Regions from separate parts of the Brachybacterium sp. p3-SID1565 genome, predicted to be linked through region 1. Evidence: predicted binding sites of a transcription regulator. Region 1 holds the regulator's gene; the other holds the start of a gene.
The links. Region 1 encodes LexA, which represses DNA repair genes until DNA is damaged. Its sites were predicted from a motif close to TCGAACANNTGTTCGA; they were not measured.
Positions count from the first base shown of each region.

Region 2: the regulator LexA is predicted to act here: its motif matches at 1,813-1,828, upstream of M4D54_RS03335 (HNH endonuclease signature motif containing protein).

Region 1 covers NZ_JAMBDS010000019.1:28,235-44,215, forward strand. Annotated here, with positions in the region: gene M4D54_RS06415 (DNA translocase FtsK) at 1-1,078, shown strand, start outside; gene pgsA (CDP-diacylglycerol--glycerol-3-phosphate 3-phosphatidyltransferase) at 1,149-1,757, shown strand; gene M4D54_RS06425 (CinA family protein) at 1,771-2,265, shown strand; gene M4D54_RS06430 (helix-turn-helix domain-containing protein) at 2,473-2,778, shown strand; gene M4D54_RS06435 (DUF3046 domain-containing protein) at 2,780-3,001, shown strand; gene recA (recombinase RecA) at 3,270-4,370, shown strand; gene M4D54_RS06445 (regulatory protein RecX) at 4,374-4,976, shown strand; gene miaB (tRNA (N6-isopentenyl adenosine(37)-C2)-methylthiotransferase MiaB) at 5,036-6,604, shown strand; gene M4D54_RS06455 (YbjN domain-containing protein) at 6,734-7,219, opposite strand; gene miaA (tRNA (adenosine(37)-N6)-dimethylallyltransferase MiaA) at 7,365-8,291, shown strand; gene dapF (diaminopimelate epimerase) at 8,301-9,146, shown strand; gene M4D54_RS06470 (class I SAM-dependent methyltransferase) at 9,184-9,801, opposite strand; gene hflX (GTPase HflX) at 9,996-11,531, shown strand; gene M4D54_RS06480 (ATP-dependent DNA helicase) at 11,653-13,701, shown strand; gene lexA (transcriptional repressor LexA) at 13,738-14,424, opposite strand; gene M4D54_RS06490 (LysM peptidoglycan-binding domain-containing protein) at 14,597-14,992, shown strand; gene nrdR (transcriptional regulator NrdR) at 15,033-15,536, shown strand; gene M4D54_RS06500 (AAA family ATPase) at 15,734-15,981, opposite strand, start outside.
Region 2 covers NZ_JAMBDS010000007.1:63,715-79,695, forward strand. Annotated here, with positions in the region: gene M4D54_RS03330 (hypothetical protein) at 1-33, opposite strand, end outside; gene M4D54_RS03335 (HNH endonuclease signature motif containing protein) at 197-1,768, opposite strand; gene M4D54_RS03340 (hypothetical protein) at 2,162-3,592, opposite strand; gene M4D54_RS03345 (hypothetical protein) at 3,589-4,449, opposite strand; gene M4D54_RS03350 (hypothetical protein) at 4,817-5,188, shown strand; gene M4D54_RS03355 (DUF4091 domain-containing protein) at 5,151-6,470, shown strand; gene M4D54_RS03360 (hypothetical protein) at 6,658-6,909, opposite strand; gene M4D54_RS03365 (DJ-1/PfpI/YhbO family deglycase/protease) at 6,953-7,510, opposite strand; gene M4D54_RS03370 (YdiU family protein) at 7,715-9,253, opposite strand; gene M4D54_RS03375 (ROK family transcriptional regulator) at 9,365-10,585, shown strand; gene M4D54_RS03380 (sugar phosphate isomerase/epimerase) at 10,582-11,481, shown strand; gene M4D54_RS03385 (Gfo/Idh/MocA family protein) at 11,588-12,649, shown strand; gene M4D54_RS03390 (hypothetical protein) at 12,719-13,648, shown strand; gene M4D54_RS03395 (NYN domain-containing protein) at 13,657-14,205, shown strand; gene M4D54_RS03400 (hypothetical protein) at 14,268-15,341, shown strand; gene M4D54_RS13795 (TIM-barrel domain-containing protein) at 15,372-15,981, opposite strand, start outside.

The DNA of each region.
Region 1 (15,981 bases):
CCTCGAATGGGTCGTCAAGGAGATGGACGCCCGCTACGACGACCTCGCAGCGTTCGGCTTCAAGCACATCGACGACTTCAACAAGGCCGTGCGCGCCGGCGAGGTGACCGCGCCCCCGGGCAGCGAGCGCAGGATCGCCCCCTACCCGTACCTGCTGGTCGTGGTCGACGAGCTGGCGGACCTGATGATGGTCGCCCCCCGTGACGTGGAGGCCTCCATCCAGCGCATCACCCAGCTGGCCCGCGCGGCCGGCATCCACCTGGTGCTGGCCACCCAGCGTCCCAGCGTCGACGTGGTCACCGGCATCATCAAGGCCAACGTCCCCAGCCGCCTCGCCTTCGCCACCTCCTCGCTTCAGGACTCCCGGGTGATCCTGGACGCCGTCGGCGCGGAGAAGCTGATCGGTCAGGGCGACGCCCTGTTCCACCCGATGGGCAAGGCCAAGCCGATGCGCGTGCAGGGCGCCTGGGTCAACGAGTCGGAGATCCACAAGGTCGTCGACCACGTGAAGACCCAGATGAAGCCCTCCTACCGCGAGGACGTCACCGTCGCCGCCGCCAAGAAGCAGATCGACGACGACATCGGGGACGATCTCGACGTCCTGCTGCAGGCGGCCGAGCTGGTGGTCACCACCCAGTTCGGCTCCACCTCCATGCTGCAGCGCAAGCTGCGGGTGGGCTTCGCCAAGGCCGGCCGTCTGATGGACCTGCTGGAGTCGCGGGAGATCGTGGGCCCCTCCGAGGGCTCCAAGGCCCGCGACGTGCTGGTGCACCCCGACGACCTGGCCGGTGCCATCGCCCGCATCCGCGGGGAGGACGAGCCCGCCGGCGCTGGCCCCAGCGATGCGGCCGCCGAGGCCTACGACGAGGGCGCGGTGGACGTCGAGGGGGAGGCCGCCGGCGAGCGCGGGACCGGCAGCTCGCACGGTGGCCCGGACGGCAGCGGGGACGACGACGCGGGCGATGACCGCTACGGCAGTGATCCGCTGGCCGACGACGGCACCGAACCCGCCACCGACTACTACGACCGGGACGACACGGAGGACGGGGAGGACGCATGGAGCCTCACCGGCCGCTGACCCCGCCCGCCCCGCCGGCCCCGCCCCGGTCGTTCTCTCCGCCGCGCCCGCACCGATCACAGGAGCCCCGATGACCGCGCCCTCCGCACCCCCTGCACGGCCCGTCCCGCTGTGGAACATCGCCAACATCCTCACCATGGTGCGCATGGTGATGGTGCCGGTGCTCGTGGTGCTGGCCGTGATCCACCCCGACTCCGTGGGCGGTCGGATCCTGGTCACCGTTGTGTTCCTGCTCGCGATGCTGACCGACCTGGCCGACGGCCACCTGGCTCGCTCCCGGGGCCTGATCACCGACTTCGGCAAGATCATGGACCCCATCGCCGACAAGGCCATGACCGGTGCCGCCCTGATCATGCTCTCGGTGTGGGAGTACGTGCCGTGGTGGATGACCGTGCTGATCCTGGTGCGGGAGTTCGGCATCACGATCATGCGGTTCACGATCCTGAAGTACGGGGCGCTGCCGGCCAACTGGGCCGGGAAGGCCAAGACCGTGGTGCAGACCATCGCGATCACCTTCTGCCTGATGCCCTTCGAGCTGTGGTGGGGGCCCGCTCGCTGGATCGGCCTGGCTCTGGTGCTGCTGGCCGTGGTGCTCACCGTGTGGTCGGGTCTGGTGAACCTCAAGGACGGCCTGCGGCTGCGCCGTGAGGCCCTGGCCGCCCCCGATGCCCGCCCCTGAGCGGACTTCCGCCATGGATCGCATCGCCCCGCGGACGGACCCGGCTCGGGTGATCGCCGCGGCCGTCGAGCGCGGGCTGTCGATCGCGACGGCCGAGTCGCTCACCGCCGGCGCACTGGTCGCACGGCTGGTGGACGTCCCCGGCTCCAGCGCCGCGATCGCCGGGGGAGCGGCCTGCTACTCCTACCAGGCCAAGACCCGGGTGCTCGGCGTGGACGCCGGCCTGCTGGAGCGCGAGGGCGCGGTCAGTTCCGAGGTGGCACGTCGGATGGCCGCCGGGGCCCGTGCCCTGTACGCGGCCGACGTCGCCATCGCCACCACCGGCGTGGCCGGACCTGGACCGGACGAGCGGGCAGTGCCCGCAGGGACCGTGTTCCTGGCGGTCGACCGTGATGACGCTGATCCCGTGGTGGAGGAGCTCCATCTGCCCGGCGACCGGGCCGCTGTGCGCACCGCCACGGTGGACGCCGCGCTGACGCTGCTGCTGCACTGCCTGACCAGGCGGTGACCAGCTCGCTCACACGTGCCGCAGGGACGCGTCGGGAGGCGAACGCTGCGAGCACGTCCACAATTCCCAGTCGCCCCGAGACCACGCCCACTACAATCGGGGAACACTTGCGCGGGTGGGGACGTTGTACCCGGCACGATGAACCCCACGTTCCGCGCCCATGCAGCGCACCACGCACAGCACCACCAGAGGAAGGGAGGCAGCGCCATGGCACTGTTCCGCCACGAGCTCGGTGACGTCCTGCGGGATGCACGCCGCTCCCAGGGCCGCACCCTGCGCCAGGTGTCCTCCGATGCCCGCGTCTCCCTCGGCTACCTCAGCGAGATCGAGCGGGGCCAGAAGGAGGCCTCCAGTGAGCTGCTGGTCTCCGTCACCGACGCTCTCGGGCTCCCGCTGTCCTTCGTCCTGCGGGAGGTCTCCGACCGCATCGCGGTCGCCGAGGGCGTCTGCGTCCCGGACACCGTCCCCGATGAGCTCACCGATGCCGCCGGCCCCTTGGTCGGCGCCCGCTGACGTGCGGCGCAGCGAGTTCGGCGAACTGGCCGACCACGTCTTCGGGCCTGCCCTGGCCCGCACCTACACCCGCGATCTGGTCCTCGAACCGATGGGCGGGCGCACCGCCGAACAGGCCCTCGATGAGGGCCTGCCGGTGCGTGCCGTCTGGACGGCCCTGTGCGATGCGATGGACGTGCCGGAATCGGACCGCTGGGAGATCCCCCCGCATCTGCGGCGCTGACCGCGCCCTCGGGCACGGTGCCGGATGTCGGCGCGACACGCCGAGGATCCTCAGTGCGACACGGCGGGGAACCGACCACGCGACACGCTGATTTCGAACGCGTGTTCGGGTACAGTGATCCGCGACGGACACCCCGATCACGATGTTCCTCCCCAACGCTCGTCCTTCCACAGCTCGGGCGGGGCCGCATCGTTCGTCGGAGCCCCCGCCTAGTGTGGCCGCACGGTCAGCACGCCGGCACCCCGGCCCTCTGGAAGGAAATCCTCATATGCCCGCAGCGAAGAACGCCCCGAAGGACCGCTCGTCCTCCCTCGACGCCGCGCTCGCGCAGATCGACCGCCAGTTCGGCAAGGGCTCGATCATGCGCCTCGGTGACGACACCCGCCCCCCGGTCGAGGTGATCCCCACCGGCTCGGTCGCCCTCGATGCCGCGCTCGGCATCGGCGGTCTGCCCCGCGGGCGCATCGTGGAGATCTACGGCCCGGAGTCCTCCGGCAAGACCACCGTCGCTCTCCACGCCGTGGCCAACGCCCAGCGCAACGGCGGCATCGCCGCCTTCATCGACGCTGAGCACGCGATGGATCCCGAGTACGCCAAGAAGCTCGGGGTGGACACCGACGCACTGCTGGTCTCCCAGCCGGACACCGGTGAGCAGGCCCTGGAGATCACCGACATGCTGGTGCGCTCCGGCGCGCTGGACGTCATCGTCATCGACTCGGTGGCCGCCCTGGTCCCCAAGGCGGAGATCGAGGGTGAGATGGGTGACTCCCACGTAGGTCTCCAGGCCCGCCTGATGTCCCAGGCGCTGCGCAAGCTGGCAGGTGCGCTGTCCTCCACCAACACCACCGCCATCTTCATCAACCAGCTGCGCGAGAAGATCGGCGTGTTCTTCGGCAGCCCGGAGACCACCACCGGCGGCAAGGCCCTCAAGTTCTACGCCTCGGTGCGGATGGACATCCGCCGCATCGAGACCCTCAAGGCCGGGACGGACTCCGTGGGCAACCGCACCCGCGTCAAGGTCGTGAAGAACAAGATGGCCCCGCCGTTCAAGCAGGCCGAGTTCGACATCCTCTACGGGCAGGGCATCTCCCGCGAGGGCAGCCTGATCGATCTCGGCGTGGAGCACGGCATCGTGCGCAAGTCCGGTGCCTGGTTCACCTACGAGGGCGACCAGCTGGGCCAGGGCAAGGAGAACTCCCGGCAGTTCCTCAAGGACAACCCCGATCTGGCCGCCGAGATCGAGGACAAGATCCTGCGCGCCCTCGGCGTGGGCCCCTACGCCGAGAAGTCCGGTGATGCCGGTGCCGAGCCGGATGACGCCCTCGCGCAGGACGAGTTCCTCGACGAGGACGTCCCGGCCACCATCTGATCCGTGCCCACCGCACACAGCACCGAGGTCCGGGAGCGGCTGCAGGAGCGCACCAGGGAGATCCTGGAGCGCCCCCACGCTGCCCCGGATCCCCAGGCCGCCGAGCATGAGAAGGCTGTGGTCCACGAGTGCCGCTACCTGATGCGTCTGCTGGCCACCCGGCGCCGCTCGGCGGGGGAGATGCACGCACGGCTGGAGCAGCGTGAGGTCCCGGCGGCCGTCGCCCACGAGGCGATGGCCCGCATCGATCGTGCAGGTCTGATCGACGATGCCGCCTTCGCCTGTGAATGGGTGAGCCAGCGGCGCGAGCTGAGATCCCTGTCTGACGAAGCCCTGCGACGCGAGCTGCGGGATCGACGCGTGAGCGAGGACCATATCGAGCACGCCCTGGCCGCTGGGGAGACCGAGGGTGAGGAGCAGCGCTGCCGTGAACTGGTCCGCTCCCGCCTGCGCCCCGAGCTCGTGCGCCTGCGCGAGGATACGGATGGATCCCACCATCGCCGCCTGGCGCGCCGGCTCGATGCCCTGCTCACCCGCAAGGGCTACCCCGGGGACCTCGCGGTCCAGGTGATCGCCGCCGAGCTGCGCGCCGCCGCCCAGGACTGACCAACCTCACGCCGCCCGGGCGGGAAGTGCGCCCGCCCGCGCCGTACCCTGGAGTCACCATGAGCACCACCACCGCCCCCGCGCCGCGCGGCACCTACCAGGTGCGCACCTTCGGCTGCCAGATGAACGTGCACGACTCCGAGCGCCTCACCGGCCTGCTCGAGGACTCCGGCTACGTCGCCGCACCGCAGACAGCCGACGCCAAGAAGGGCGAGGTGGACGTGGTGGTGTTCAACACCTGCGCGGTGCGGGAGAACGCCAGCAACAAGCTCTACGGCAACCTCGGGGCCCTGCGCGCCGCCAAGGACGCCAACCCCGGGATGCAGATCGCCATCGGCGGCTGCCTCGCGCAGAAGGACCGCTCCACTATCGTCGAGCGCGCCCCGTGGGTGGACGTCGTCTTCGGCACCCACAACATCGGCTCCCTGCCGGTGCTGCTGGACCGCGCCCGCCACAACGCAGAGGCCCAGGTGGAGATCCTGGAGTCCCTGGAGGTCTTCCCCTCCACCCTGCCCACGCGCCGGGAGTCCGCCTACGCGGCCTGGGTGTCCATCAGCGTGGGCTGCAACAACACCTGCACCTTCTGCATCGTCCCCTCCCTGCGCGGCAAGGAGAAGGATCGCCGCCCCGGCGACGTACTCGCCGAGGTGCGGGAGGTGGTGGACGCCGGCGCCATCGAGGTGACTCTGCTGGGGCAGAACGTCAACTCCTACGGTGTCGAGTTCGGGGACCGCGGCGCCTTCGCCAAGCTGCTGCGGGCCTGCGGGGAGATCGAGGGACTGGAGCGGGTGCGCTTCACCAGCCCACACCCGGCCATGTTCACCGATGACGTGATCGAGGCGATGGCCGAGACCCCCACCGTGATGCCGCAGCTGCACATGCCGCTGCAGTCCGGCTCCGACGACGTGCTGCGCCGCATGCGCCGCTCCTACCGCTCCAGCAGGTTCCTGGGCATCCTGGACCGCGTGCGCGAACGGATCCCCGAGGCGGCCATCACCACCGACATCATCGTCGGCTTCCCCGGCGAGACCGAGCAGGACTTCCAGGCCACCCTCGACGTGGTCGAGCAGTCCCGCTTCTCCAGCGCATTCACCTTCCAGTACTCGATCCGCCCCGGCACACCGGCCGCCACCATGGAGGGCCAGATCCCCAAGGCCGTGGTGCAGGAGCGCTACGAGCGCCTGACCGCTCTGCAGGACCGCATCACCCTGGAGGAGAACCAGCGCCTGGAGCAACAGGTGGTGGAGGTGCTGGTGGCCGAGGGCGAGGGCAACCGGGACCGCCAGACGCACCGCATCTCCGGGAGGGCGCGGGACCATCGCCTGGTTCACCTGGCCCTGCCCGAGGACCTCCCCGCCGCCGAACGCCCACGACCGGGCGACCTGGTCACCGTGACGGTCACGCGTGCTGCCCCGCACTACCTGATCGCCGACAGCGCAGAGGTTCCCGGACGCACCTGGGACCAGCTCGACCCCGCGCAGTTCTCGGTGCGGCGCACCCGTTCCGGCGATGCCTGGGAGGCAGGCGTGCAGGGCATCGAGCCTGGCGGCTCCTGCGGGAGCGGCCAGGTGGCCTCCAGTCCGCCCGGGCCCGTGGGGCTGGGGATGCCGAGCCTGCGCCCTCGCTGAGGCGAGCCCGCAGGCGTAGGCAGGACCCGGCCTCCGGCCGGGCCGGTCCGCAGCGCTGGCCGGATGAGTCCGCGCGGGGACTCAGTGCGGCCGGCAGCCGCCCCGAGCGGCGTCGGTCACCGAGCGGCGTCAGTCATCGAGCTCGTCGAGCTCCGCGCCCAGGCGCTCCTCCAGGCTGTGGAAGAACGCGATCACTGTGCTGAGCCCGCAGTTGATCGACCTGTCGATCTGGTCGTCCAGCGCCCCGGAACGGAAGTCGGAGGCCAGTTCGCCGTACACGCCCAGCAGGCCCTCGGATTCGCGCCGCACATAGACCTTCGGCCAGATGCGGTTCATGTTCCACTCGTTGCACAGCTTGACCATCTCCACCTTGCGGGAGACGTCCACGGTGTGGTTCCAGCGGCCGCGGGTCTGCATCACGCTGTGCTCGTCGCCAGTCAGCATGAACTGGAAGCGGTAGTCGTCGAAGCGGGCGCGCAGCACGTCGGGGTGCTCCTCGTCCTCGACGAAGGCGTATCCGAGCCGGCCCAGGCTCTCCTCGACGCGCTCCAGGGACATCGGCGTCAGAGCCGTGCGGGAGTCCGTCGTGGCGGGGGACTCGTTCGATGCAGTCACATCAACCTCGGTCAGTGCGATCGTGTAGGAAGGCCCAGAGCGACCAGGCCGCCGCCCACCATACTCCTTCGCCCCGGTCGAACCGAGGGAAAGGTCAGTGATCCCGCTGACCCCGCCGGCCGCACGCCCCGATAGGGTGCAGCCCATGGACCCCGCCCCGCTCGTCGCCGTCGTCGGCGCGACCGCCACCGGGAAGTCCGATCTCGCGATCGCCCTGGCCCAGCACCTGGGCGGCGAGATCGTCAACGCCGACGCCCTCCAGCTGTACCGGGGCATGGACATCGGCACCGCGAAGGTCCCGCCCCGTGAGCGACTGGGGATCCCGCACCACCAGCTGGACGTGCTGGCCGTCACCGAGGAGGCCAGCGTGGCCGCCTATCAGCGGGAGGCGCGGGCGGCGATCGCGGGCATCCGTGAGCGTGGCCGGGTCCCGATCCTCGTGGGCGGTTCCGGCCTGTACGTGCGCGCCGCGCTGGACGACATCGAGTTCCCGCCCACCGATCCGGCCGTGCGCGGGCGCATCGAGCAGCGCGGCCACCGCATCGGCACACGAGCGCTCCACGCCGAGCTGGCCCGCATCGACCCTGACTCGGCCGGGATCATCGGTGAGGGGGATCTGCGGCGCATCGTGCGCGCACTCGAGGTGGGGGAGCTCACGGGCCGCCCCTACACGGCGTTCCTGCCGCGCCCCGTGCACCATGACCCCTCCACCGTGCAGATCGGGCTGCGCCTGGAGCGCGCCGGGCTGCACGAGCGGATCAGCCTGCGGGTGCACCGCATGGTCGAGCAGGGGCTGCTGGCCGAGGTGCGCGGACTGCGCGAACAGGGTCTGGACCAGGGCCGCACCGCCCGCCGAGCCATCGGCTACGAGCAGGCCCTCGCCGTGCTCGACGGCACCATGGACTGCGGCGCTGCGATCGAGTCGACCGTCGTGGGCACCCGCCGTCTGGTGCGGAAGCAGGACACCTGGTTCCGACGCGACCCCAGGGTGCGCTGGATCGACGCCTCGCAGCCCGCCTCGCAGCTGCGGGAGGCCGCGCTCGATCAGATCGCACTGGCCCGGGCGAACTAGGCTCGCACCATGGACACCGGCCTCGCCTTCACCAAGGGTCACGGAACCCGCAACGACTTCGTGCTGCTGGACGACCCCGACGGCATCCTCGATCTCGATGCCGCGACGGTGGTGGCACTGGCCGACCGGCGCGGCGGCATCGGCGGTGACGGCGTGATCCGCGTGGTGCGCACCCGCGCTGCGGGGATCGAAGCACCGGCCGATGCCCCCGAGTGGTTCATGGACTATCGCAACGCGGACGGCTCCCTCGCCGAGATGTGCGGCAACGGCGTGCGCGTGTTCGCCGCCCACCTGCGCGCCGCCGGCCACGTGGACACGGACGCCTTCCAGATCTGGACCCGGGCCGGTCTGCGCACCGTCGAGATCCTGTCACGCCCCCGGCACGACGGCGCCGACTGGACCGTGCGGGTGGGCATGGGAGCACCCGCGCTGGAGGAGAACGACCGCCGGCTCAGCATCGACGGGCACGAGCTGATCGCCTACGACGTGGACATGGGCAACCCCCACGCGGTCGCGTTCCTGCCCGAGGGCGTGCACCTGGACCAGCTGGACCTCACCCGCCGCCCCGGCATCGCGCCCGACCCCGAGGGCGGGACCAACATGGAGTTCGTGCAGCAGCGCGGGGACCACCACGTGGCGATGCGGGTGTTCGAGCGCGGGGTGGGGGAGACCGACTCCTGCGGCACCGGGGTGGCCGCGGTGGCCGTCGCCGCTGCGCATCGGGCCGCCGACGGCTCCGGCCGTCCCTGGACGGTCGAGGTGCCCGGCGGCACTCTCCAGGTGGCCCGCCGCGGCGAGGAGGTCACCCTCACCGGGCCTGCCCGACTGGTGGCCGACGGCGTGTTCCGCGGCTGAGCCCAGGCGGCCCGGGCCGGCGGGGAACTCTCCTCGCTCAGCCTTCCTCCGGCCCCACCTCGAGGATGCGGAAGCCCTTCGCGCTGGCTGCCTTGCGCACCTCGCGTGCGGGCAGCTGCTCGCCCAGCCAGCGGGCCAGGGGGTCCGCCCCCAGGTTCTTCCCCACCACCAGAGCAGCGGTCCCCGTCGGGGCCAGGCGCGCCGTCCAGTGCAGCAGCAGCGCATGCAGCTCCTGCTTGCCGATCCTGATCGGCGGGTTGGACCAGATCGCGTCGAACCGCACATCGTCCGGCACCTCCTCCGGAGCGGCCACCCGCACTCGGTCCAGGCCCAGCCGCTCCGCATTGGCGCGGGTGAGAGCACGCGCACGCGCGGTGACGTCCACCGCCCACACCTCCGCGTCGGGATGCAGAAGCGCGGCGCTGAGCGCGATCGGTCCCCACCCGCATCCCAGGTCCAGGATCCTCGCGCCGGGAGGCACGGGGGCCAGCACGTCCAGCCGATCCAGCAGCACGGCGGTGGCCTTGTCCAGGCCTCGGGCGGAGAAGACCGCACTGCTGGAGACCAGGTCCCGCTCCGCGCCCGCCAGGTGCACCCGCAGCGGGAAGGGTGCCTGATCTGCCTCGCTGGCGGGGGAGAAGTAGTGCTCGCTCACCCCGCCAGGATACGGAGCCTCCCGGCCGTGACCGCGCCGCAGGGCCGGGGATGCCCGTGATCCCTCTCGGCCCTGCGCTTAATCCCTCGACCTCCGCAACCTGTCGTGGGATTCTGGATGTCCGCGTCGCACGATCCTCCCGGACGTGCCGGCGTCGGCCACTCCAGTCGCCCCCCTCGAGGAGAACCCAGATCGTGCCCATCGCCTTCCATCCAGACCCCGTGCCGGACGACGACGTCACCGGGAGCTCGACCGAGGAAGCCGATGCCGCGCAGAGCCCCGGCGCCCGCCGCCGTGACCCCCTGACCGAGCGGATCCTCGCGCGCGGCGACGCCTCCGTCTCGGCCGTCACCTACGACTCCACCACCGACGGCGACCAGTTCGACCTCGCCGACCGCCAGGCCCTGCGCCGCGTCGGCGGTCTGTCCACCGAGCTCGAGGACGTCACCGAGGTCGAGTACCGCCAGCTGCGCCTGGAGCGTGTGGTCCTGGCCGGGCTCTACACCTCCGGCAACCTCGAGGACGCCGAGAACAGCCTGCGCGAGCTCGCCGCGCTCGCCGAGACCGCGGGCTCCGAGGTGCTCGACGGCGTGCTGCAGCGCCGCGCCCACCCCGATCCCGCCACCTTCCTGGGCAAGGGCAAGGCCGCCGAGCTGGCCGAGGTGGTCGCCGAGGTGGGGGCGGACACCGTGATCGCCGACGGAGAGCTGGGCCCCGGTCAGCGTCGAGCCCTCGAGGACATCGTCAAGGTGAAGGTCATCGACCGCACCGCTCTGATCCTCGACATCTTCGCCCAGCACGCCAAGTCCCGCGAGGGCAAGGCCCAGGTGGAGCTGGCCCAGCTCGAGTACCTGCTTCCCCGCCTGCGCGGCTGGGGCGAGTCGATGTCCCGACAGGCCGGTGGCCGGGTGGCCGCCGGCGGTGCCGGCATGGGCTCGCGCGGCCCCGGTGAGACCAAGATCGAGCTGGACCGTCGGCGCATACGCGACCGCATGGCCAAGCTGCGCCGGGAGATCAAGGCGATGACCCCCGGTCGTCAGGCGCAGCGTGCCGACCGGCACCGCAACCAGGTGCCCTCCGTCGCGATCGCCGGCTACACCAACGCCGGCAAGTCCTCCCTGCTGAACCGGCTCACCGGGGCCGGGGTGCTGGTGGAGAACGCCCTGTTCGCCACCCTGGACCCGACGGTGCGCCGCTCCCAGACCCCGGACGGCCGCGAGTTCACCTACGCGGACACCGTGGGCTTCGTGCGCCACCTTCCCACCCAGCTGGTCGAGGCCTTCCGCTCCACCCTCGAGGAGGTGGGCGACGCGGACCTGCTGCTGCACGTGGTGGACGCCTCCCACCCCGATCCCGAGGGCCAGATCCGGGCCGTGCGCACGGTGCTGGGGGAGCTCGAGGGCTTCGACGTCCCGGAGATCGTGGTGCTGAACAAGGCCGACATCGCCGAGCCGGAGACCATCGCCCGGATCCGCAGCCTGGTCGACGACTCCGCGGTGGTCTCCGCCCGCACCGGTGAGGGCATCGAGGAGCTGCGCGAGCTGATCGCGCAGCGACTGCCCCGCCCGGCGGTCGAGGTCGACGTGGTGGTGCCGTACTCGCGCGGGGATCTCATCTCCCGGGTACACAGCACCGGTGAGGTGATCTCCGAGGAGCACCTGATGGAGGGCACCCACCTCAAGGCACGGGTCGACGAGGCCCTCGCCGCGGAGCTGCACGCCACCGCCTGAGGGGTGTCCCGCCGCCGGTGAGCCATCTGACCGCCCGTGGGACGCAGGGCCCCGCAGACCGGCCGAGCGGCCCGGGGCGCGCCTGGGCCGCCCCCGACGCACAGGCCGCTACCGTGGTCCGGTGCCCGCCGTCCACAGCTCCACCCCTTCGCCTCCCCGCGACTCGACCGGGGATGACCCGGCGCGCCTGGGAACACTGCTGGACGCGGCGATCACCGCGATCGGCGGCACCGCCCGCGAGGGGCAGCGGGCCATGGCCGAGGCCGTCGGCACCGCGATGGAGGGCGGCCGCCACCTGCTGGTCCAGGCCGGCACCGGCACCGGCAAGTCCCTGGCGTACCTGGTGCCCGCCCTGCTGCACGCCGTGACCTCGGGCCGACCGGTGGTGGTCTCCACCGCCACCATCGCCCTCCAGAACCAGATCGTGGCCAAGGACCTCCCGCGCCTGGTGGAGGCGCTGGCCCCGCACCTGCCGCGCACCCCCACCTACGCCCTGCTCAAGGGCCGTTCCAACTATGTGTGCCGCCACAAGCTGGACGGCGGCTACCCCGTGGACATCGACCCCGGTGCGCTGTTCGCCGAGGCCTCCGCGGATCCCGCCCGTGACGGCGGGGAGCGACTGGGGGAGCAGGTGCGCAGGCTGCGCGCCTGGGCGGAGGAGACCGACACCGGGGACCGCGACTCGCTGGAGACCCCGGTGTCGGACCGCGCCTGGCGCCAGGTCTCGGTGAGCGGGTCGCACTGCCTGGGCAGCAGCTGCCCCATGGCGAGCTCGTGCTTCGCCGAGCACAGCCGGGAGCTGGCACGGGAGGTGGACCTGGTGGTCACCAACCATGCCCTGCTGGCCATCGACGCCTTCGACGGCCACGGCATCATCCCCGACCACGACGTGGTGGTCTTCGACGAGGCCCACAGCCTCACCGGGAGCGTCACCACCGCCGTCACCGACGTGCTGACCCCGTCCCTGGTGCGGGGCACCGTGCGCGACCTGCGCGGCCTGGGCGTGGCCGCCACCGCTCTGGACGATGCGGGGGAGGAGCTGCGCGAGGCCCTCAGCCTGGTCAGTGACGGCCGCGTGATCGGGGACCTGCCCGAGCAGCTGGCCGACGCCGTCGAGCACCTGCGCACCGAGTCCCGGCAGGCCCACTCCGACGCCAAGGACGCCGGCGACGCGGACGTGGCCGGGACCGCCGGCTCCCGCAAGGCGGTGCGATCCAACCTCCAGCAGATCATCGACGTGTGCACGCGGCTGCTGGCACCGGAGGAGGACGACGTGGTCTCGGTCTCCCATTCCGGGGCCACCGGCCGGTCCAGCATCCAGGTGGCCCCGCTGAGCGTGGCCGGGGCGATGCGCGGTGCCGTCCTGGAGCACCGCACCGCGATCCTCACCTCCGCCACCCTCGCCCTGGGCGGGAGATTCGAACCTCCCGCGGGCGAGGTAGGGCTGGCACGCGCCGCCCGCACGGCGCCCGAGGAGATCCCGGCCCTGGAGGACCGCGGGGCGTGGGCCGGGCTGGACGTCGGCAGTCCCTTCGACTACCGCCGGCAGGGGATCCTGTACATCGCCCGGCACCTTCCGCCTCCCGGCAGGGAGGGCCCCTCGCTCGACATGCTGGACCACCTGACCGAACTGGTGGAGGCCTCCGCCGGCGGGGCGCTGTGCCTGTTCTCCTCCCGGCGCGGGGCGGAGCTCGCCGCAGAGCACGTACGGGCCCGGCTGGACCTCACCATCGGCGTGCAGGGGGAGGACTCCATCTCGAACCTGGTGCGGATCTTCCGCGAGGAGCAGGACTCCTGCCTGTTCGGGACGATCACCCTGTGGCAGGGGGTGGACGTGGTGGGGGACGCCTGCCGGCTGGTGACCATCGACCGGATCCCCTTCCCCCGCCCCGATGAGCCCCTCACCTCCGCTCGGCAGGAGCGGATCGCCTCACGCGGGGGCAACGGATTCATGTCGGTCTCGGCGCAGCATGCCGCGCTGCTGCTGGCACAGGGCTCCGGCCGCCTGATCCGCACCAAGGACGACCGGGGCATGGTCGCGGTGCTGGACCCCCGCCTGGCCACTGCCCGTTACGGGGGATTCCTGCGCGAGGCCATGCCACCGCTGTGGCCCACGAGCGACCCGCAGGTGGCGCTGGGCGCCCTGCGCCGCCTCGCCCAGACGGTCTGACCCGGCAGCAGCGCGCTCAGGCCGGCGCCTCCCGGTTCAGACGGCGCGCAGCACCGCCACCACCTTGCCGAGGATCTCGGCGTGATCGCCGAGGATCGGGGTGAAGGCAGGATTGTGCGGCATCAGCCACACGTGACCGTCGTGCTGGGCGAAGGTCTTCACAGTGGCCTCGCCGTCGAGCATCGCAGCCACGATCTCGCCCTTGTTCGCGACCGGCTGCTGGCGCACCACCACCCAGTCGCCGTCGCAGATCGCGGCGTCGATCATCGAATCGCCCACCACCTGCAGCAGGAACAGATCACCGTCGCCCACCAAGCGCGCCGGCAGGGGGAAGACGTCCTCCACCTGCTCCTCCGCCGTGATCGGCACGCCCGCCGCGATCCGGCCGACCAGTGGCACGGAGACGGCCTCGACCGATCGCGCGCTCTCCTCCTGGGCCGGGGCAGGGGCATCGTCCTCGCCGGGCATCACCACTTCCATCGCACGGGGACGCTTGGGGTCCCTGCGCAGGTAGCCCTTGCGCTCGAGCGCCTGCAGCTGATGGGACACGGAGGAGGAGGAGGTCAGCCCCACCGCATCGCCGATCTCCCGCATCGTGGGCGGGTAGCCGTGGGCCGAGATCGCGGCGGTGATGGTCTCCAGGATCCGGCGCTGGCGGCGGGTGAGGCTCGCGTGATCGCCCACAGGGGCGCTCTCGGGGCGGCGACTGGTGCTGGGCGACATCGGGCGGGCCTCCTGGCTTCGTTTGTCAGACCCTCACGGTTCCGTGGTCCTTGTCAGCCACAGTAGGCGGCGCGGAAGCGGATTCCAAACACATGTTCGATGTTTCCTCTTGCGTGTCGCGCCGATACCGGTCTACAGTCGCACACAGATTCGATCGAACAGGAGTTCGGAGATGCCCACCGATACCACCACGGTCCTGCCCTTCCCCCGCCGTGACAGCCGTGCGCAGCGCCCCGCTGATCGCTCGGGTGTTCGACTCGAGCTCACTTCGCGCGGCCGCGCACTGGTCACCGCCATCGCCTTCGTGCTCGGCCTTGTCGTCGCGGCCCTCGCGCTGCTGGTCTTCGACGTTCCCGCAGCGCTGGCGGGCGCGGGTCAGGAGCAGCACATCACAGTCACCGTCGAGGCCGGTGACACCCTGTGGGACCTCGCCGAGCAGCATGCTCCCGAAGGCGTGGGCCAGCAGGAGTACATCGCGCAGGTGCGCGCCATGAACCATCTGCCCACCGGTCGGGTCACTGCCGGTCAGCAGCTGGATCTGCCCGTCGGGGAGGGCGTGGAGCGCTGATCCGGGCCCGGCGGCGGGCTGCTCCCGGTAGTCTTGACGGGTGCACTGCCCGTTCTGCCGCCACCCCGACTCCCGGGTCGTGGACTCCCGCACGTCCGATGACGGGGCCACCATCCGCCGCCGCCGGCAGTGCCCCGAGTGCGGTCGGCGCTTCTCCACCGCCGAGACGGCGTCCCTGTCGGTCCTCAAGCGCTCCGGTGTGAGCGAGCCGTTCAGCCGCGCGAAGGTGATCTCGGGGGTGCGCAAGGCGTGCCAGGGCCGGCCCGTCAGCGATGATCAGCTGGCCATGCTCGCGCAGCGCGTCGAGGAGGACATCCGCTCCAGCGGCCAGGCCGAGATCGATGCGCATGACGTGGGCCTGGCGATCCTCCAGCCCCTGCAGGAGCTGGATCTGGTGGCCTACATGCGCTTCGCGAGCGTCTACCAGTCCTTCGACTCGCTGTCCGATTTCGAGGCTGCGATCACCCGTCTGCGCGAGGAGTCCGGCGGGCCCCACGAGGCCGCTCAGGACGGCTCCCACGGCCCGGTTCGCACCGAGTTGTGAATTGGTGCGAAGCACCCCTCATGTGTGCGTAAGATACTGCTCGTGCGCTCGCGCAGCGCACCCAGATCAGCGGTCGTGGAGGGGAAGCCACGGCCGCTGATCGCTTGTCCGCGCCCCTGCCTCCGCCGAGGCCTGTCCTGCCTCCGCCGGGGCTCGTTCCGTTGAGCTCCGGGGCTGACCCCGGCGCACACCGGTGCTCAGTCCCCGGACATCCCGTCGGGCAGAGGTCGGGCGTGCACCACACCCAGATGCTGGGTGGGGCGGGTCATCGCGACGTACAGGTCCCCGGCACCATGCCCCTCCACCAGTTCGGCAGGTTCGACCACCACCACGGCGTCGAACTCCAGGCCCTTGGCGTCCTGTGCCGTCATCACCGCGATCTCGTCGTCCACGCCCGAGGAGCCGGATCCCACCGGGGGCAGGCCCCCGATGCTGCGCAGCTGCT
Region 2 (15,981 bases), on a different contig from region 1:
GGCGGCCAGCAGGGTGCCGAGCAGTCCTGCCATGGCGATCCTCCGTCCCATAGGTTCCATCCCCTGATTGTCCCCGACGCCCGGGCCATCGCGTATCAGGGCGGCAGGGGGTCAGGGCACCGGGACGCGGGGCCGGCAGGGCGACACGGCCCGTGCTCAGCTCAGTTCAGTTCAGTTCAGTTCAGTTCAGTTCAGTTCAGAACGGAGGATCGCCGTACTGGCTGATCGGATCGTCAGCCCCGGTCAGGTCGTTCCCCGCAGCACCCGGGGTGTTCGCATGCCTGTTCCCGGAGGGATCGTCGTCCCCCGCTGCGGAGGTGTCACCGCGGGGGCGCCTCCGGGGTCCATGACGGCCCTGTTGCTCGCGCCATTCCTCGTTCATCTCGGCGGCGAGCTGCGGGGCGACCAGGTCGCGGTCGTCCCACGTGGTGGTGGTGATCTTGCCGTCGATGGTCCACAGCGTGCGGTCCATGCCCGAGGGCCAGCTGTTGTGGAGATCTGCGTCGTCGCGCACGGGGTCGAGCCGACCCAGGGTCTTCCACTTGCGGTGCAGCCAGCACAGCAGGTGAAGGTTCTCGAGGCTGGTGGGGCCGCCACCGCTGGGGTCGAGGTGGTTGAACTCGATGATGTGGTCGGCCTCGCTGGCGAGGATGGTGGGCCTGGTGCAGCCCGGGGCGTTGCAGGTGGGATGCCGGAACCGGAGCTGTTCGAGAAGAGCCGCCGGGGGCCGGTAGGTGGTGGGCGCGGCGGGCAGGTACGCACCTGTCGCCGGATCGGTGAGGATCCGGAACCAGGTGGACTCGCCGCCGGCGAGCGCGCGGGCCTGATCGACGGGGACGGGCACCAGGCCGTTCAGCATCCCCGGCATCTCCGAGCGACCCTGCAGGGTCAGCGCCGGGACCGTGACGTACAGCTTGAACCGTGGGGCCGGCACCTGCACGGTGCCCGTCTCGAGCACGGAGCGGGTGAGGATCGCGTAGCGGATCGCCGCCAGCGACAGTGGGCGGCCCCGCTCGAGCACGTCACCGTCGATGTCGAAGGGGATCTCCGCTCCGTTCTCGTCCTGCAGGGCGGCACGCTGCGCCTTCTGCACGGCATGGGCGCACACGTCCAGACGGTGTGAGAGGGCCATGATCTCCGGGATCGGGCCGGTGATGGTGAGGGAGGCCGTGCCCAGCTCGGGATCGGCGAGGTGGAGGTCCACGCTGCGCAGTGCCGACGGCGGTTTCGGGGTATCCAGTGCGGTGACCATCGCGACCAACCGGCGCAGGTGGCGCACAAACTGATCACGGGAGATCGAGGCGAGGTCCCAGCTGGCCACGTGCTCGTCGATGTGCTGGACGTGGCCCTCGTCCAGCGGCCGCACCAGGCGCAGCAGGTGCACGTGCCACTCCTCTGGCAGTTCCCCCTCGGCCAGGCGGTGGAAGGTGCCTGGCATCTGCTCGACGGCGCGGTGGGCATCCCGGATCATGGCGCCGGCCCGGAAGGATGAGGTGCGAAGGCCCACGGCGATCTTCATCGCGGAGATGTCGGCCTCGTCCAGTGCGCCCTGGGCATCAGGGTCGTAGTGGAAGAACGTGGCCATGTCGCGCAGCTGCCGGGCGTACAGGCGGGTGCGGGTCTTCATCCGCTCGTGCATGCGGCAGGCCAGAGCGGCTTGCGGGTCGCCCGACGGAGCGTCCACCTCGTCGATGATCCGCTCCTGCGTGAGGGGTGAGCGTGCGCGCACGGGCCAGCGCCGTACCGGGGTGAACAGTTCCCCACCCATGCCTCCACCTCCCCACAGCCGATCAGTACATCCAGACTACTCTTTCGAATGCCCGTACGAAAGGGCCACCGAGAATCTGTGGATAAGCGTATCGGGGAGCATGAAAGCGAACATGAGTGGGGACAGAAATGTGGACGAATATGTGCACAAGTGCGTTCTGGGGAGGAACTTCAATACCCCCTACTACCTGCGAGATGTGGAGAGACATGTGGAAAGCCGTGGCATGGGGAGGAACCTCGACAGCCTCGAGCACCCCGGGACTGCAGCCCCCTGCGTCCCGAGCTCTAACGCGAAAGGGCTGTGGACGACAGGGCGCCACCGGCGACCGCCGGGTCAGGGCGCGAGGCAGGCCTCAGCTGTCTCGACCCAGGCCTCAGCTGTCGCGACGCAGGCCTAGTTGTTGCGATGCACGTCGGAGACGTAGTGATCGGCATAGCCGGTGTCCCCCACCAGGAAGTCGGCCACTGATCCGCTGTGCTGATACTGATGCAGCTGCGAGCCGTTCTGCGCCAGCTGCTCGGTGACGGTGGTGTGGTACTCCCCGGAGGAGTGGTTGTCGCCCGGCGAGAAGATCCCTCCCGGGGAATCCGCCGTCACCGTCGTCACATTGGGCGAGACCACAGGGGGATTGAGGAAGATGTCGCGCCCGCCGGCATCTATCTTCGGGACCAGGTCGTTCCCGTGCTGGATGTGCAGATAATCCGTCCCGGAGTTCACCGGATCGTTCTGCACGGGAGAACCGTAGGTCATCACATTCGTGACGTTGAACTGATTCGAGAAATCCGGGTCCCCAGCGAGGCTCGAGGCGATCATCCCGCCCTGCGAATGACCGTTCAGCATGAGAGGCGTGCCCGGGGGGAGGTCCAGGTCGGAATAGAGCTGTGCGATCGCATCGGCCGTCGCCTCCGAGCCCGCGGACCACCCGTTGGGGCCCGCCTGCGCGGCGTTGCCCGAGAGGTCCATCGGATTGTTCGAGGCGAACGGGCTCCACTGCTCCGTCCCCGGGATGTTGGCGATCACCCCGGTGGGGTTCCCCTGGGCATCGCGCACCACGGTCAGCCCCACCTGCCCGTCCTCCGGTGCACCGTAACTGGCATTGGTGTTGTTGATGATGTCTGCCAGGGAGTGCGGATCGACGTAACCGGGATCACCCGGCCCGCCCAGTTCCACCTGCTGAGGGGCGTCGGCATAACCGGTCCCGTCGTCGGCCAGATTGAGGTCCAGGCCGGTCGTCGCGTGCACCAGGGTGTTGATGCCGTCGAGACCGGCATCGATCAGGCCCACCCCGAGCTCGGTCAGGCGCGGCCACTCCCCATTCATGACGGCGTCGGCGGCCATCCCGAGCAGGCCGGTGGTGGACCTGCCCAACTCCTGCAGGTTGCCCAGCAGGATGCCCGGGTAGTCCCGCAGGTCATCCGGCCACCCGGCGATCTGCTCCCCGATCTCATCGGCCACCCAGTCCACCACCCCGGCCACCCCGGAGGCGAAGTCGGAGATCTTCTCCGCCGCACCGCTGAAGAAGTCAACCACGCCGTCCCAGAACCCGCCCCCGGAGTCCCCGTTGGAGGAGGCCTTGTCCTGCTCCTCGGCGTGACGCTCCAGCTCGCCGGAGCGGTCCCGAATGCCCGGGACCACCACCGACTCGCCCTGGCTGCGCACCACGTGCCAGTTCTCGCGGAACGAATCGGCATCAGGGCCTCGCCATTCCACGGCGTGGGTGGCGGCGTCGAGCCGGTCCAGCACCTCCCCCAGTCGCTCAGCTGCGGTGCGGAGCCCCTCGGCCTGGTCGCGCACCTGGTCCGGGTCCATCCCCTGGAAGCTCATCGCTCATCCCCCTCGGTGGTCTGCCCGGCACCCTCAGCGTTGTCAGCGCTGTCCGCCCGGTCGGCCGTGACGTGGTTGATGGCCGCGATCAGGTCGGCCTTGAGGATCTCGGTGAGCGCGCCGACGGGGGCGGGCTCGGCGGTAGTGGCCTCGCCAGTGCCGGTGAGCGTCGCGAGCACCGTTCCGTCGGCCCCGAAGGCGTACCAGGAGCGGTCGCGGATCATAGGCTCGCCGGTGGCCGGGTTCGCGGAAACCACGATCTGCACCTGGGCCACGGATGGCGGGTCCACCGAGGGCGGGTCCGTCGTCGCTCCGGGAGCCTCCGGCGCCGTCAGGGATTCGGACGGATCCGCACCGAAGGCGGGGCGCTGGGGCACCAGCGCGGTGATCAGGTCGGAGAAGTGCTCGATGCGGCCCACGGCCAGGGTGAGCGCCGAGCTGCGGGCACCGAGGGACACCGTGGAGTCACTGGAGGTCACCTCGCGCACCTGGTCGATCACCAGCTGGATCTCTCCGGCCACGTGCACGGTGGTGGCCCACGCCCGCGCGCCGTCCACGCTCACCATGTCGATGCGCACGGGGGAGGTGATGGCGCGGCGCAGGAGGGCGTCCCAATGGGGTTCCACCTCGACGGGGTCCGCGGATTGCAGCAGGCCGGCCTGATGGGCCTGGGCGGCCGCGGTCTCCGAGCTCGGGGCACTCCCGTCCCGCACCTGTGCGATCACCCAGGCGAAGGTGGACTCGTCGATCCGCAGCAGACGCGAGGCGCCCGGCAGCTCGGTCAGTCGCGGGGAGTGGTCGAGTGTGCTGGTGGCGCCCATGAGGGCACGGTACGTGCGACCTGGGTCGCCGTCCATGGGTACTCCTCCCCATGGTCACCGCCCAGGCCCTGTGCTGCGCAGGATCGGCCGGCCGGGTCGGTGCACTCGGCGTATCCGGGCATGGGCAGACCCGCAGGTCGCGCTGGGCGCCGGTCGGGGGACGAGTCCGACCCCTGCGGGTCCGGGCAGCTCGAGTGGATTCGCTGCGGTCCGTCGATCCGATGAGCCGCCGGAGCGATCCGACGGTTCGGGCCGATGGTCGCCTCAGCGGCGAGCCACCTCACATGTCCGATGGGAAATCATTCCTCGGATCACCTCCTTTCGGTGTGGGATCACCGTAGGACCGTCGGGGAACGTGCGCAACGGTTTTTCCTGTCGGTCGGCATGCCCGAGCAGACGTCCGATGAGAGGATGGAGGGCCGACGTCGTCGTCCCCGCCCCCGCCGCAGGAGTGAGCACCGTGCAGACCGTTCTGATGGACAGCCTCGAGAAGCTGATGGGCAGGGCGGAACCCCGCCCGGCCTCATTGATCGGAGGTGTGCACGCCTCCGGCTTCCTCGGGGAGCGACTGTCCGTGCAGATCGCGGTGAGGCTCGAGGCCGGGGAGGGCTGCGCCGACGCGCTCGCGGACGGGGCCGGCGAGCGCCCGGCCCCTCGCAGCGCGGGCATGACGGCGGCGGTCGAGGTGGAGCTGCTGGGAGACCTCGCGGCACACACGACCCTGAGCGGTGCGGCGCGTGCCGGTCTCGACCCCCGCCCCCGAGGACCCCGATGAGCACTACCTGGTCACCGAGCCAGGCGAGTACCCCGACGTGCTGGAGCCGCTCACCGGGGAGGCCGGCGCGGGCGGTCCCGACACCGATGCCGGCGACCGCACCGTCGTGCTCGCCCCCCTCACCCCCGGGTGCTGGGAGGCGCTGTGGATCGACGTGCTGGTGGAGGACGCCCTGCTGGCCGGGGAGCACGAGCTGCTGATGCGGCTGCGGCCCGCCGGCAGTGACGGGCCCTGGGAGGAGCACACCCTCCGCCTGCAGATCCATCCCCATCAGCTGCCGCCGCTGGAGATCGTCAACACCCACTGGTTCCACGCCGACTCCCTGTCCTCCTACTACGACGTCGAGGTGTTCTCCGAGCGGCACTGGGAGCTGATCGAGGCGTTCCTGCGCTCAGCCCGCGAGATGGACGTGAACTCCGTGCTCACCCCCACCTGGACGCCTCCGCTGGACACCGCCGAGGGCCACAAGCGCCCCACCGTGCAACTGGTGGGCATCAGCGAGGAGAGCGGTGAATACCGCTTCGACTTCACCGAACTGGACCGCTGGCTCAGGATCTGCCGCGAGGTGGGCATGGTGTCGATCGAGGTGGCGCACCTGTTCACCCAGTGGGGTGCCCGCTTCACCCCCGCCATCCAGGTCCGCACCGCCGACGGGATCGAGGACCGCTTCGGCTGGCACGTGGCCGCCACCGACCCCGAGTACCGCCGGTTGATGGTGGCGCTGATCCCCGCGCTGCGCGAGCATCTGGCCGCCACCTGGGAGGGCCGCGTGCTGCGGCACATCAGCGATGAGCCCAGCGTGCAGGGCCTGGAGGACTACCGGGCGGCGAAGGAGCAGGTGAGCGACCTGCTCGAGGGAGCCGATGTGGTGGACGCGCTCAGCTCACTCGAGTTCGCCGAGCAGGGGGTGGTGGACATCCCGATCGTGGCCACGGACCATGTGGAACCGTTCCTCGACGCCGGTCGCAACCCGTGGGTGTACTACTGCGTGGCGCAGGACCGCGAGGTGGCCAACCGCTTCATCTCCCTGCCCTCGGTGCGCAACCGGGTGCTGGGCCGGCAGCTGTTCGTCCACCACGCCCCGGGGTTCCTGCACTGGGGCTACAACTTCTGGTGGGCACAGTTCGCGCTGAAGCCTATCGACCCGTTCACCGAGACCTGCGCGGGCGGCGGCTTCTACGGGGGCGACTCCTTCGCCGTGTACCCCGGGCCCGACGGCACCCCCTGGGTATCCCTCCGGCACCGCGTGTTCGCGCAGGGGATGGCCGCCACCGGGCGCTGACCTGGCTGGCCTCGCTGGTCGGCCACGATCGCGCCGCCGCCCTGGTGGACGAGGGCGGCGCCCTCACCTACGCGCACTTCAGCTACGACGTCGAGGAGCACCTGCGGGCCCGGCGGGCCGTCGACGAAGCGATCCTTGAGGCACTGGGGAGCTGATCTGCCCAGCGCCTACCAGCTCCCGTCAGGGGTCAGACCAGCGGCTGGTTGCCGGCCAGGTCGTCGATGTCGTCGCCCTCGGAGCGCATCTCGTCCTGATCGCGGTTGCCCTGCTCAGCAGCGGCGAGGTCCTCCTGGCCGCGCTCGACGGTGCGGTCCAGGCCCACGCCCTCGGCCTCGGCCGGGGCGGGACGCTCCGGGTCGCCGGGGCGGGCGGCCTCGAGGGCGTCATCGATGCTCTCGCCGGTGGTGGGCTCGGTCTGGAAGTCCGGGTTCTCGGTCATGGCGTTGCTCCTTCGTGGGTCAGGGGGCGGGCCGTCAGGGCCTTCAGGCGGTCAGGGCCTTGATGATCGCACCGTTGAAGGCGTCGAGATCATCGGGGTTGCGGGAGGTGATCAGCGGGAAGCCGCCGCCGGTGTCCACCACCACTTCCTGATCCGTCCAGGTGGCGCCGGCGTTCAGCAGGTCATTGCTGATGGTGGGGACCGAGGTCATGTCGCGGTCGTCCACCAGGTCCGAGTCGATCAGCAGCCAGGGGCCGTGGCAGATCGCGGCGACCGGCTTCCCGTCGGCTGCGAAGGCCTTGACCAGCTCCTGGGCGGATTCCTCGGCGCGCAGCGTGTCGGCGTTGAGGGTGCCGCCGGGGATCACCAGGGCGTCGTACTCATGGGCGTCGGCATCCTCCAGCAGGATGTTCGAGGGGACCTCCGGGCCGGGCTCGCGGTCGAGCTTCAGGGTCTTGACCGGGCCTGACTCGGCGGCGGCGACGACCACCTCAGCGCCTGCCTCCTTCAGCTCTGCGAGGGGGCGCTGGATCTCGTCGGTCTCGGTGCCGAAGTTGGTGGTGATGATCAGGATCTTGCGGCCTGTGAGCGTCGCGGTCATCGTGCATCTCCTTGTGTAGAGCGGTCGATGGACGGCCCTGCTGCACGGGCGCCGAGCTGAACGCGGGGCTGTGGGAACAGGTGCCGACCCGTGTCGCGACCGTAGCACCGCGCGCCCGGAAGCCGCCGACCGAGCGGTGGGAGCCAGCGGAGGGAATGGGCAAGGGTCCGAGCACGAACAGGGTGGGGCAGCGGTCGCTTCCCCTCAGGTTCCGCAGTAGATGAGGAACACGTCCCCACCCTCACCCGGCCCCGCCAGATGCTCCAGGTGGGCGCGGGCGTGGAACGGCGAGCGCACGGCCTCCATCATCTCCTCGACGCCGGAGAGGTCGCCGAGGTGGGCCCCGCGCAGCGCGGCGTCCAGATGGACGTTCCGTGGGATGTACACGGGGTTAACATCGTCTCGGGGCGAGGATCCACCCAGGCCAACGCGTCTGCGGTCCCATTGCTCGAAGGGGGCGGGATCCGCGAACAGCTCGCGCGCGGTGCCGCCCGTGAGGGCGCGGAAGAACCTCGTGTGGTCCACTGCCTGGGCTTCGAGGAGGGCCAAGAGGTCCTCCCCGAGTGCGCGGACCGCCGCGAGCTGGACGCCAGCGCTGTCGGAGGCGGCATCAGCGTCGGAGGCGGCATCAGTGCTGGTGCCGGCAGCCGCGCCAGGTCCAGGGCTCTCGGGGACCCCGAGCTTGGCCGCCATACCGCGGGTCCAGGCATCGAGGTACGCGGGCTCGTAGCCCTGCAGCACGGCAGTGGCAGCCTCGATCCCCGCCTCCGGCTCGTCGGGGGCGATGACCGGCAGCAGGGTCTCGGCGAAGCGGGAGAGGTTCCACAGGGCGATGCCGGGCTGGTTGCCGTAGGCGTAGCGCCCCTGCTGGTCGATCGAGCTGAACACCGCGCGGGCCCGGTGCTCGTCCAGGAATGCGCAGGGCCCGTAGTCGATCCCCTGCCCCGAGATGGTCATGTTGTCGGTGTTCATCACGCCGTGCACGAAGCCCACCAGCATCCACTGCGCGACGAGGCGGGCCTGGGCCTCGGCCACGCATCGCAGCAGCTCGAGGTACGGGTTCTCCGCATCCCCCGCTGCGGGGTGGTGGCGGTCGATGGCGTGATCGGCGAGCGGTCGCAGCACGTCGGGGCCCAGGTGCCAGGCGGCGTACTCGAAGGTGCCCACGCGCAGGTGGCTGGAGGCCACGCGGATGAGCATGGCGCCGGGCTCGGGGGTGATGCCCTGCCGGGGACGGATCCGCTCCCCCGTGCTCACCACCGCGAGGGCCCGCGTGGTGAGGATGCCCAGCGCATGCAGGGACTCCCCGATCACCGCCTCGCGCAACATCGGGCCCAGCGGAGCCTTGCCGTCACCCGCTCGGGCGAAGGGGGTGCGGCCGGCGCCCTTGAGGTGCAGGTCGAAGTGTCGACCATCGGGGGCGACGATGTCGCCGAGCAGCACGGCGCGCCCGTCGCCCAGCTGGGGGTTGGGCTGTCCGAACTGGTGGCCGGCGTACACCTGGGCGGTGGTGTCGGGGACCTGTCCGGTGAGCAGCGCGAGTCCCTCGGGCCCGCGCAGCCACTCCGGGTCGTACCCGAGCTCGGCCGCAAGTTCTTCGTTCAGCCAGGTGAGCTGGGGCGAGGGGGGCGCCTCTGCCTGGTGTGGCACCGAGAGCTCGGGCACGGTCTCGGCGTAGGTCTGCTGCAGGGCGGGAATGGATGGGGTGGTCGGGGTGGTCGCGGGGCTGTCGATCATGGGCATCGCCTCCTGCGGTCACGGTACCGGGACGACCTTGACAGGACTCCCGACGCGGCGAAGACTGAACCCAAGCATTTACACAACCGGGTTTCATAATCCCGTCGAAGGGCATCCATGGGCACCGCCGACAGCGCTGCTGTGCGCCAGGGCAACGCGCGCGCCTGCCTGCTGGCCTTGCGCGAGGCGACCCAGCCCCGCACCGTGGCCGAGGTGTCCGAGCACACCGGGCTGTCGCGCCCCACGGTGGACGCCGTGCTCACCTCCCTCGTAGAGACCGGGCCCGTGCGCATCGTGCCCGCCGCGCCTGCCTCCTCCCCCGGCAGGCCGGCCCGCCGATTCGCGTTCCATCCCGGGGCGGCGACCGTGGCGGCGGTGGACATCGGCGACCGCTCCGTGCGGTGCCTGCTCACCGATGCTGCAGGCCGGATGGTCGCCACCGGGCGCCGCGAGTGCGCCGGAAACGGCGCTGCTGCCCGTCTGGATGCAGTCGCTCAGGTGGTGCAGGACGCCGCTGACGAGGGCGGGACCGATGAACGCCTCTCCCCGGCGGTCGTGGGCATCGCCGTGCCCGGCATCCTCGATGCGGATGGCCGGCTCGCCCAGAGTCTCGCGGTGAAGGACCTGGAGGGCACGGACATCGCCTCGGAGCTGTCCTTGCGCCTGGGTTGCCCGGTGGCGGTGGAGAACGACATCAAGCTCGCCGCCTACGCCGAGCACCACCTCTCCGCCCGCCCCGCCGACATCGCCTTCGTGCAGATCGGTCACCGCATCTCCGTGGCCCTGATCCTGGGCGGCCGGATTCTGCAGGGCCGCCACCGGCTCGCCGGTGAGCTGGGCACGCAGCGCGGCATGCGGTGGACCAGCACCTCCCGGCGTGGCCGCTTGAGCTGGTCCACCGGGGACGACGCGGCGCCGCTGTTCGCTCGGGCGGCCGACGGTGACCAGGCGGCCCTGGCGGAGATCGACGCGTTCTGCGCCGAGATCGCACCGCGCCTGGCCACCCTGCTGCTCACCGTGGACCCTGAGCAGGTGGTGATCGGCGGCGGTCTGTCCCGCGCCGGCGACCTGCTGCTGGACCCACTGCGCCACCACGTGCACCACCTGCTCACCAGCCCCGGGAAGCCCGTCTTCCGCACCGCACGCCTCACCACCGACGGCGCTCTCGTCGGTGCGCTGGGTCTCGCCTTCGAGCACGGCTCCGTGCAGGTCACCGGCGTGCTGGAGGTGCCCCCGCCCTGGCACCGCTTCCCGGCACCACCCGACCGCCCCCGCCAGGCCGGCCCTCCTGCTGCAGACCCCTCCCCCGCAGTCCCCCGCCCGGAAGGAACCCCGTGACCGATCAGATCCGCTTCGGATTCAGCTCCTACAGCTTCCACTCGAAGCTCGCCACATCCCAGATGACGCTGCCGGAGGTGATCGACTGGGTGGCGGCCTCCGAGGGTGAGCACCTCGAGCTGGCCTCTCTCAGCGAGCAGACCGACGACCCCGTGCCCAGCATCGCCTCGGACCCCGCCTACGTGGACCAGATCCGCGAGAAGGCGGCGAGCGCGGGCGTTGTCCTGTCCAACCTGGCGATCGGCGCGGACTTCACCTCCGAGGATCCCGCGGAGGTGGCACGCCAGGTGGAGCGGGTGAAGCAGTACGTGGACCTCGCCGAGCGCCTGGGGATCGAACGGATGCGGCACGACGTGGCCGGCCACCCCGGCCTGCCCGGTGATGACACCCCGCTGTTCGGGCGTGCTCTCCCGGGGATCGTCGCCGCCTGCGCGGAGATCGCGCAGTACGCGGCCACCAAGGGCATCACCACCAGCCTGGAGAACCACGGCTTCTTCGTGCAGTCGGCCGACAGGGTGCGGCGCATCATCCATGCGGTGGACCAGCCGAACTTCCGCACCACCCTGGACGTGGGCAACTTCGTGTGCGTGGACGAGCAGCCCGAGGTGTCGGTGGCCCAGAACCTGCCCTACGCGATGGTGGTGCACTTCAAGGACTTCTACATCCGGCCCGCCCGGCAGGATCCGGGCGCGGGCTGGTTCCGCAGCCGCGGCGGCAAGCATCTGCGCGGGGCGGTGGTCGGCAACGGCGACATCGACCTGCGTGCGGTGGCCCGCGCCATCAAGGACTCCGACTTCTCCGGCTACGCCGCGATCGAGTTCGAGGGCTGGGAGGACTGCCTGATCGGCTGCGAGCGCGGCATCGCGAACGCCAAGCGTCTGCTGGCCGAGGCCTGAACCGGCCCCGCCCCGGCCGTCTGAGCCGTTCTACCGCCCCGCCCATCCGGCCCGTTCCATCCGCCCCCTCCCGTCCTTCCCACCCCCGTCCCCTGAGGAGACCCCCATGACCACTTTCCGAGTCGGCGTCATCGGCGCCGGGAGCATCGCCCGCGCTCACCTGGAGGCCTACGCCGCTCACCCCGAGGTGCAGATCGTCGCCATCAGCGACATCAACGCCGCCCGCGCCCGCGCCGTGGCCCAGGAGTTCGGTGCCTCCCGCTCCTACGCCGACGCCCATGAGCTGCTGGCGCAGGACGACATCGACGGTGTCAGCGTGTGCACGTGGAACGACTCCCACGCCACCTGGACCATCGCCGCCGTCGAGGCGGGCAAGCATGTGCTGGTGGAGAAGCCGATCGCCCGCACCGTTGCCGAGGCCACCGCCATCCAGGACGCGGTCAGCAGGAGCGACCGGGTGGTCCAGGTGGGGTTCGTGCGCCGTCATTCCCCGAACTGCCAGGTGCTGAAGTCCTTCATCGACGCCGGGCAGCTGGGCGAGATGTACTACGCCAAGGCGAGCCTGATCCGCCGGATGGGCAACCCCGGCGGCTGGTTCGCCGACAAGGAGATCGCCGGCGGCGGGCCACTGCTGGACATCGGCATCCATGTGCTGGACCTGGCCTGGTACCTGATGGGCTGCCCGAAGGCGGTGTCCGTCTCCGGGAACACCTACGAGGTCCTCGGCAACCGCGCCAACATCACCACCATGCCCCGGTACAAGGTCTCGGACTACGACCCGGACAAGAACACCGTGGAGGACATGGCCAACGCCGTGGTGCGCTTCGAGAACGGCGCCTCGCTGCTGCTGGAGTGCTCCTACTCCCTGCACGCCACCAAGGACTCCACCCTGGTGTCGGTCCATGGCACCAAGGGCGGCGCGGATCTGGAGCCCAGCCTGCAGATCGCCGCGGAGATGCACGACTCGGTCGTCAACATCACCCCGCAGATCTCCTCGGGCACCTTCGAGATGGGAGCCGGTTTCGGCAACGAAATTGCGAACTTCGTCGATGCCTCCCTGGGTCGCGCCGAGTCCGTGGCCCCGGCGGAGCACGGGGTGGAGATGGCGCGGATCCTCGAGGCCGTGTACACGTCGGCCGCCGAGGGCCGCGAGGTCCGTCTGGACTGAGCAGGGAACCGTTGGGCCCCGGGAGCACCCGGGTACGCTTGCGGAGACTCCGTCGAAAGGTTCGAGCACATGAGCAGCCCCTACCCCGGCAACCCGTCCCCTCGGCAGCCTCAGGGCGGTGCGCCGCAGGGAGGCGAGCCGCAGTCGGGTGCGCCGCAGTCGGGTAGCCAGCCTCCCAGCAGTGGCCAGTGGGGCTCGCCGCCTCCTCCGCCGTCCTCGGCTCCCGGCAACGGGTACCCCGGTGCCGCAGGAGGCACGGGTGCCCCCGCCGGACCGGGCGTCCCGACGGGTGGCGGGGCCCCCTACCCGGCCCCTGGCGGCGGCCAGCCACCGCAGAAGAAGAAGCCGTGGCCCTGGATCGTGGGCATCTGCGGCTGCCTCACCCTGCTGGCCCTGGCAGCGGGTGGCGGCGGCCTCGCACTGCTGTCGATGAACGGCGGGGATGATCCCACCGAATCTCCCTCGGCCGGCCCCACCTCGGAGGAGACCACCCTCGAGGACCCCACCGACCCCGCGACGTCGGACTCGCCCACCTCCGAGGCCCCCACCTCCGAGGAGCCGACGTCCGAGGCCCCCACGTCCGCTGAGCCCACGGGCACCGTGGGCCTGCCCGGCTCGGACGTCTACGTGGACACCCCGGTCCAGGACCCGACCGACGCCGACCTCGACGCCGCCAAGGACACCGTGATCGCCTACCTGATGGGACTGTCCGACGACGACCCCGCCGCCTCCTGCGCGCTGCAGATGGACCCGCTCACCGGCAAGGGCATCGACGACAGCTCGATCCTCCAGGACACCTGCGTGGAGTCCACCCAGCAGGCGATCGACGATCAGGACCTGGGGGGCAAGGCCACTCACCTCACCCGCGACCACTTCGAGGCGAACCTCGATGCGGAGGGCCGTGTGGTGCTGGTGCACAGCATCCACGCCGATGATCCCTCCCCGATGAAGATCGCCAAGGGCACGGACGGCAAGCTGTACGTCGCACTGGGAGCATGACGGATCAGATGACCGACCGCACCACGTACCTCCTGGTCGACGGGGAGAACATCGACGCCACCCTGGGGGTGTCGGTCCTGGGCCGCCGGCCCCAGCCGGAGGAGCGGCCCCGCTGGGGCAAGCTGCTGACCCATGCACAGGACGCCTGGGGCAATCCGGTCTCGGGCCTGTTCTTCCTGGCCGTGGGCGACAGCCTGCCGGTGGGCTTCGTGCAGGCCCTCACCGCGATCGGGTACCGACCGGTGCCGCTGCGCGGCGAGGGCAAGGTGGTGGACATCGCCATCCAGCGCACCGCCGAGGCCCTGCAGGACCGTGCGGCCGACGTGATGCTGGTCAGCCACGACGCGGACTTCGTGCCGCAGATGACGGCGCTGGCTGGCACCGAGGGGCGTCGCACCGCCCTGGTGGGCTTCCACGAGTTCTTCTCCGGTGAGCTGCGCGGCATCCCCGGCATCGAGATGTTCGACCTCGAGTACGACGTCGAGGCGTTCACCAGCCCGCTGCCGCGGATCCGGATCATCGACATCGACGAGTTCGATCCCTACGAGTTCATCTGAGAAGAGGCCCTCCGATGGGGCTCGATGCGCAGTCACTGCTGGCAGGGCCCCGCGGGAGACGGATGTGTCTCGACCTGGCCTGCCGGTTGGACGAGCGGATCGGCCTGGGTGCCTCGATGCTGGGGGCCGAGCTGGATCCGAGTCCCTCGTTCCGCTCCGTGCTGCTGTTCGGTCCCGTTGCCGGGGGCAGCGGGGGCAGCGGGGGCGACGGCGGCGCGGGCCAGGCCGACCGTGAGCCGCCCCGCACCATCGAGGAGCTGGCCCGCGATCTGGCAGCCCTGGACCTGACCGTTCTCGATGCGCCTTCCCCTGGCAGGACTCCCGGCGGGGACACGGCCCAGCTGCTGCATCGGGCGCTGTCCTCGTCGGTGGAAGCTGCCATGTACTGGCAGGAGCCCGATGATCAGGACGCGCTCGCTGCTCTCCCGGACATCGGCGATGCGCTGCGGCCCTTGGCCGAGAGGGTTGCCGCATGGGCACCGGTGCTGGGCTGGGACCGGCCGTGCGCGCCGCAGCAGTGGATCCTGCCCTGGGACCGGCCGGGTTCTCCCGACGACTCCTGGCTCCATCGGGACGTGTCCCGATGGGCCGCGGATGCCCGGGAGGGTGAGGCAGCCGCACGCAAGAAGCAGCCCCGGCATGCCCGGAACGCACCGTCGGGGTCATGGTGGTCGACCCCGTTGGGACTGCAGCAGACGGTGGACCGGGTCCCCGCCGCACTGGACCTGGTGGAGGACGAGATGGGCTGGGTCGACGCGTGGGTGACACCGGTGCACGGGCCCGGCCGCACCCTCGAAATCACAGGCGCGGAGGACTGGATCGCCCTGTGCCGTGAGCACCCGTTGGAGGTCTCGGCCTCGCGCAGGGGTGACTGGTACCAGGTCACTGGCCGGGACGGCAGATGGGTGGTGCCCGACTGGGAGCAGGTGGCGCAGCAGTGGGACGCCGTGCACCTGACGGTGGCCGGGTACCTGCAGGCCGCCACCCGTGCCCTTGAGGTCGATGCCGATACCGCGAGCGTGATCGGCGGCTGGGACCCCGGATCCACCTACTGGCTGACCGGCGACGTTCCCGCCGTGACCGGCGAGGTGCAGCGGTGGCTGCACCAGGACGAGGGCTGGGTGCGCACGCCCTGACCTGAGCCCGGACGAGTGCACCCGTTCCTGTCACCGATCAGCGAGCAGCAGCTCCGTGAGGGCGGCGACCAGCTCCGGGGTGGGGTGGCCGTGCTCGACATCCTCCGGCGTGAACACGGGCACCGTGCCGTACGCGGCGAGGGAGCTGAGGGCGGCGGCGCCGTCACGCTCGAGCTGGGCGAACAGCAGGTCCTTGGTGAAGTAGCCGATGGCCGCGCCGCGCAGCACCTTCTCCACCTGGCCCAGCACGTCGCCGGGCCCGGTGGTGCCGAGCCCTGCGCCCTCCAGCACCACCGGCTCGGTGCCGGCACCGACCAGGCGCACCCTCACCCGACCGTCGGAGGTGGTCACGCTCTGGATCTCGGCACCGCGTACGGTGAGGTCGCCGGCCGCCTCCGGGCCGAAGCCCAGGAGCGTCAGCTCCCAGATGGTGCGGGCCGGGAATCCGTCGCCGGTCGCGGGCTCGATGGTGAGGCGCCCGGCCTCGACGTCCAGCGAGAACACGGTCTCGGCCCAGGTCCCGGGCTCGGTCTCCTCGGCCAGCGTGAACGTGCCGTCGGCGCCGCCGGCGACGAGCACCTCGAGCGCCGGGCCGGTCTCGCGGATGTCCAGGGACTCCCCCTCGGCGACCAGTGGCAGG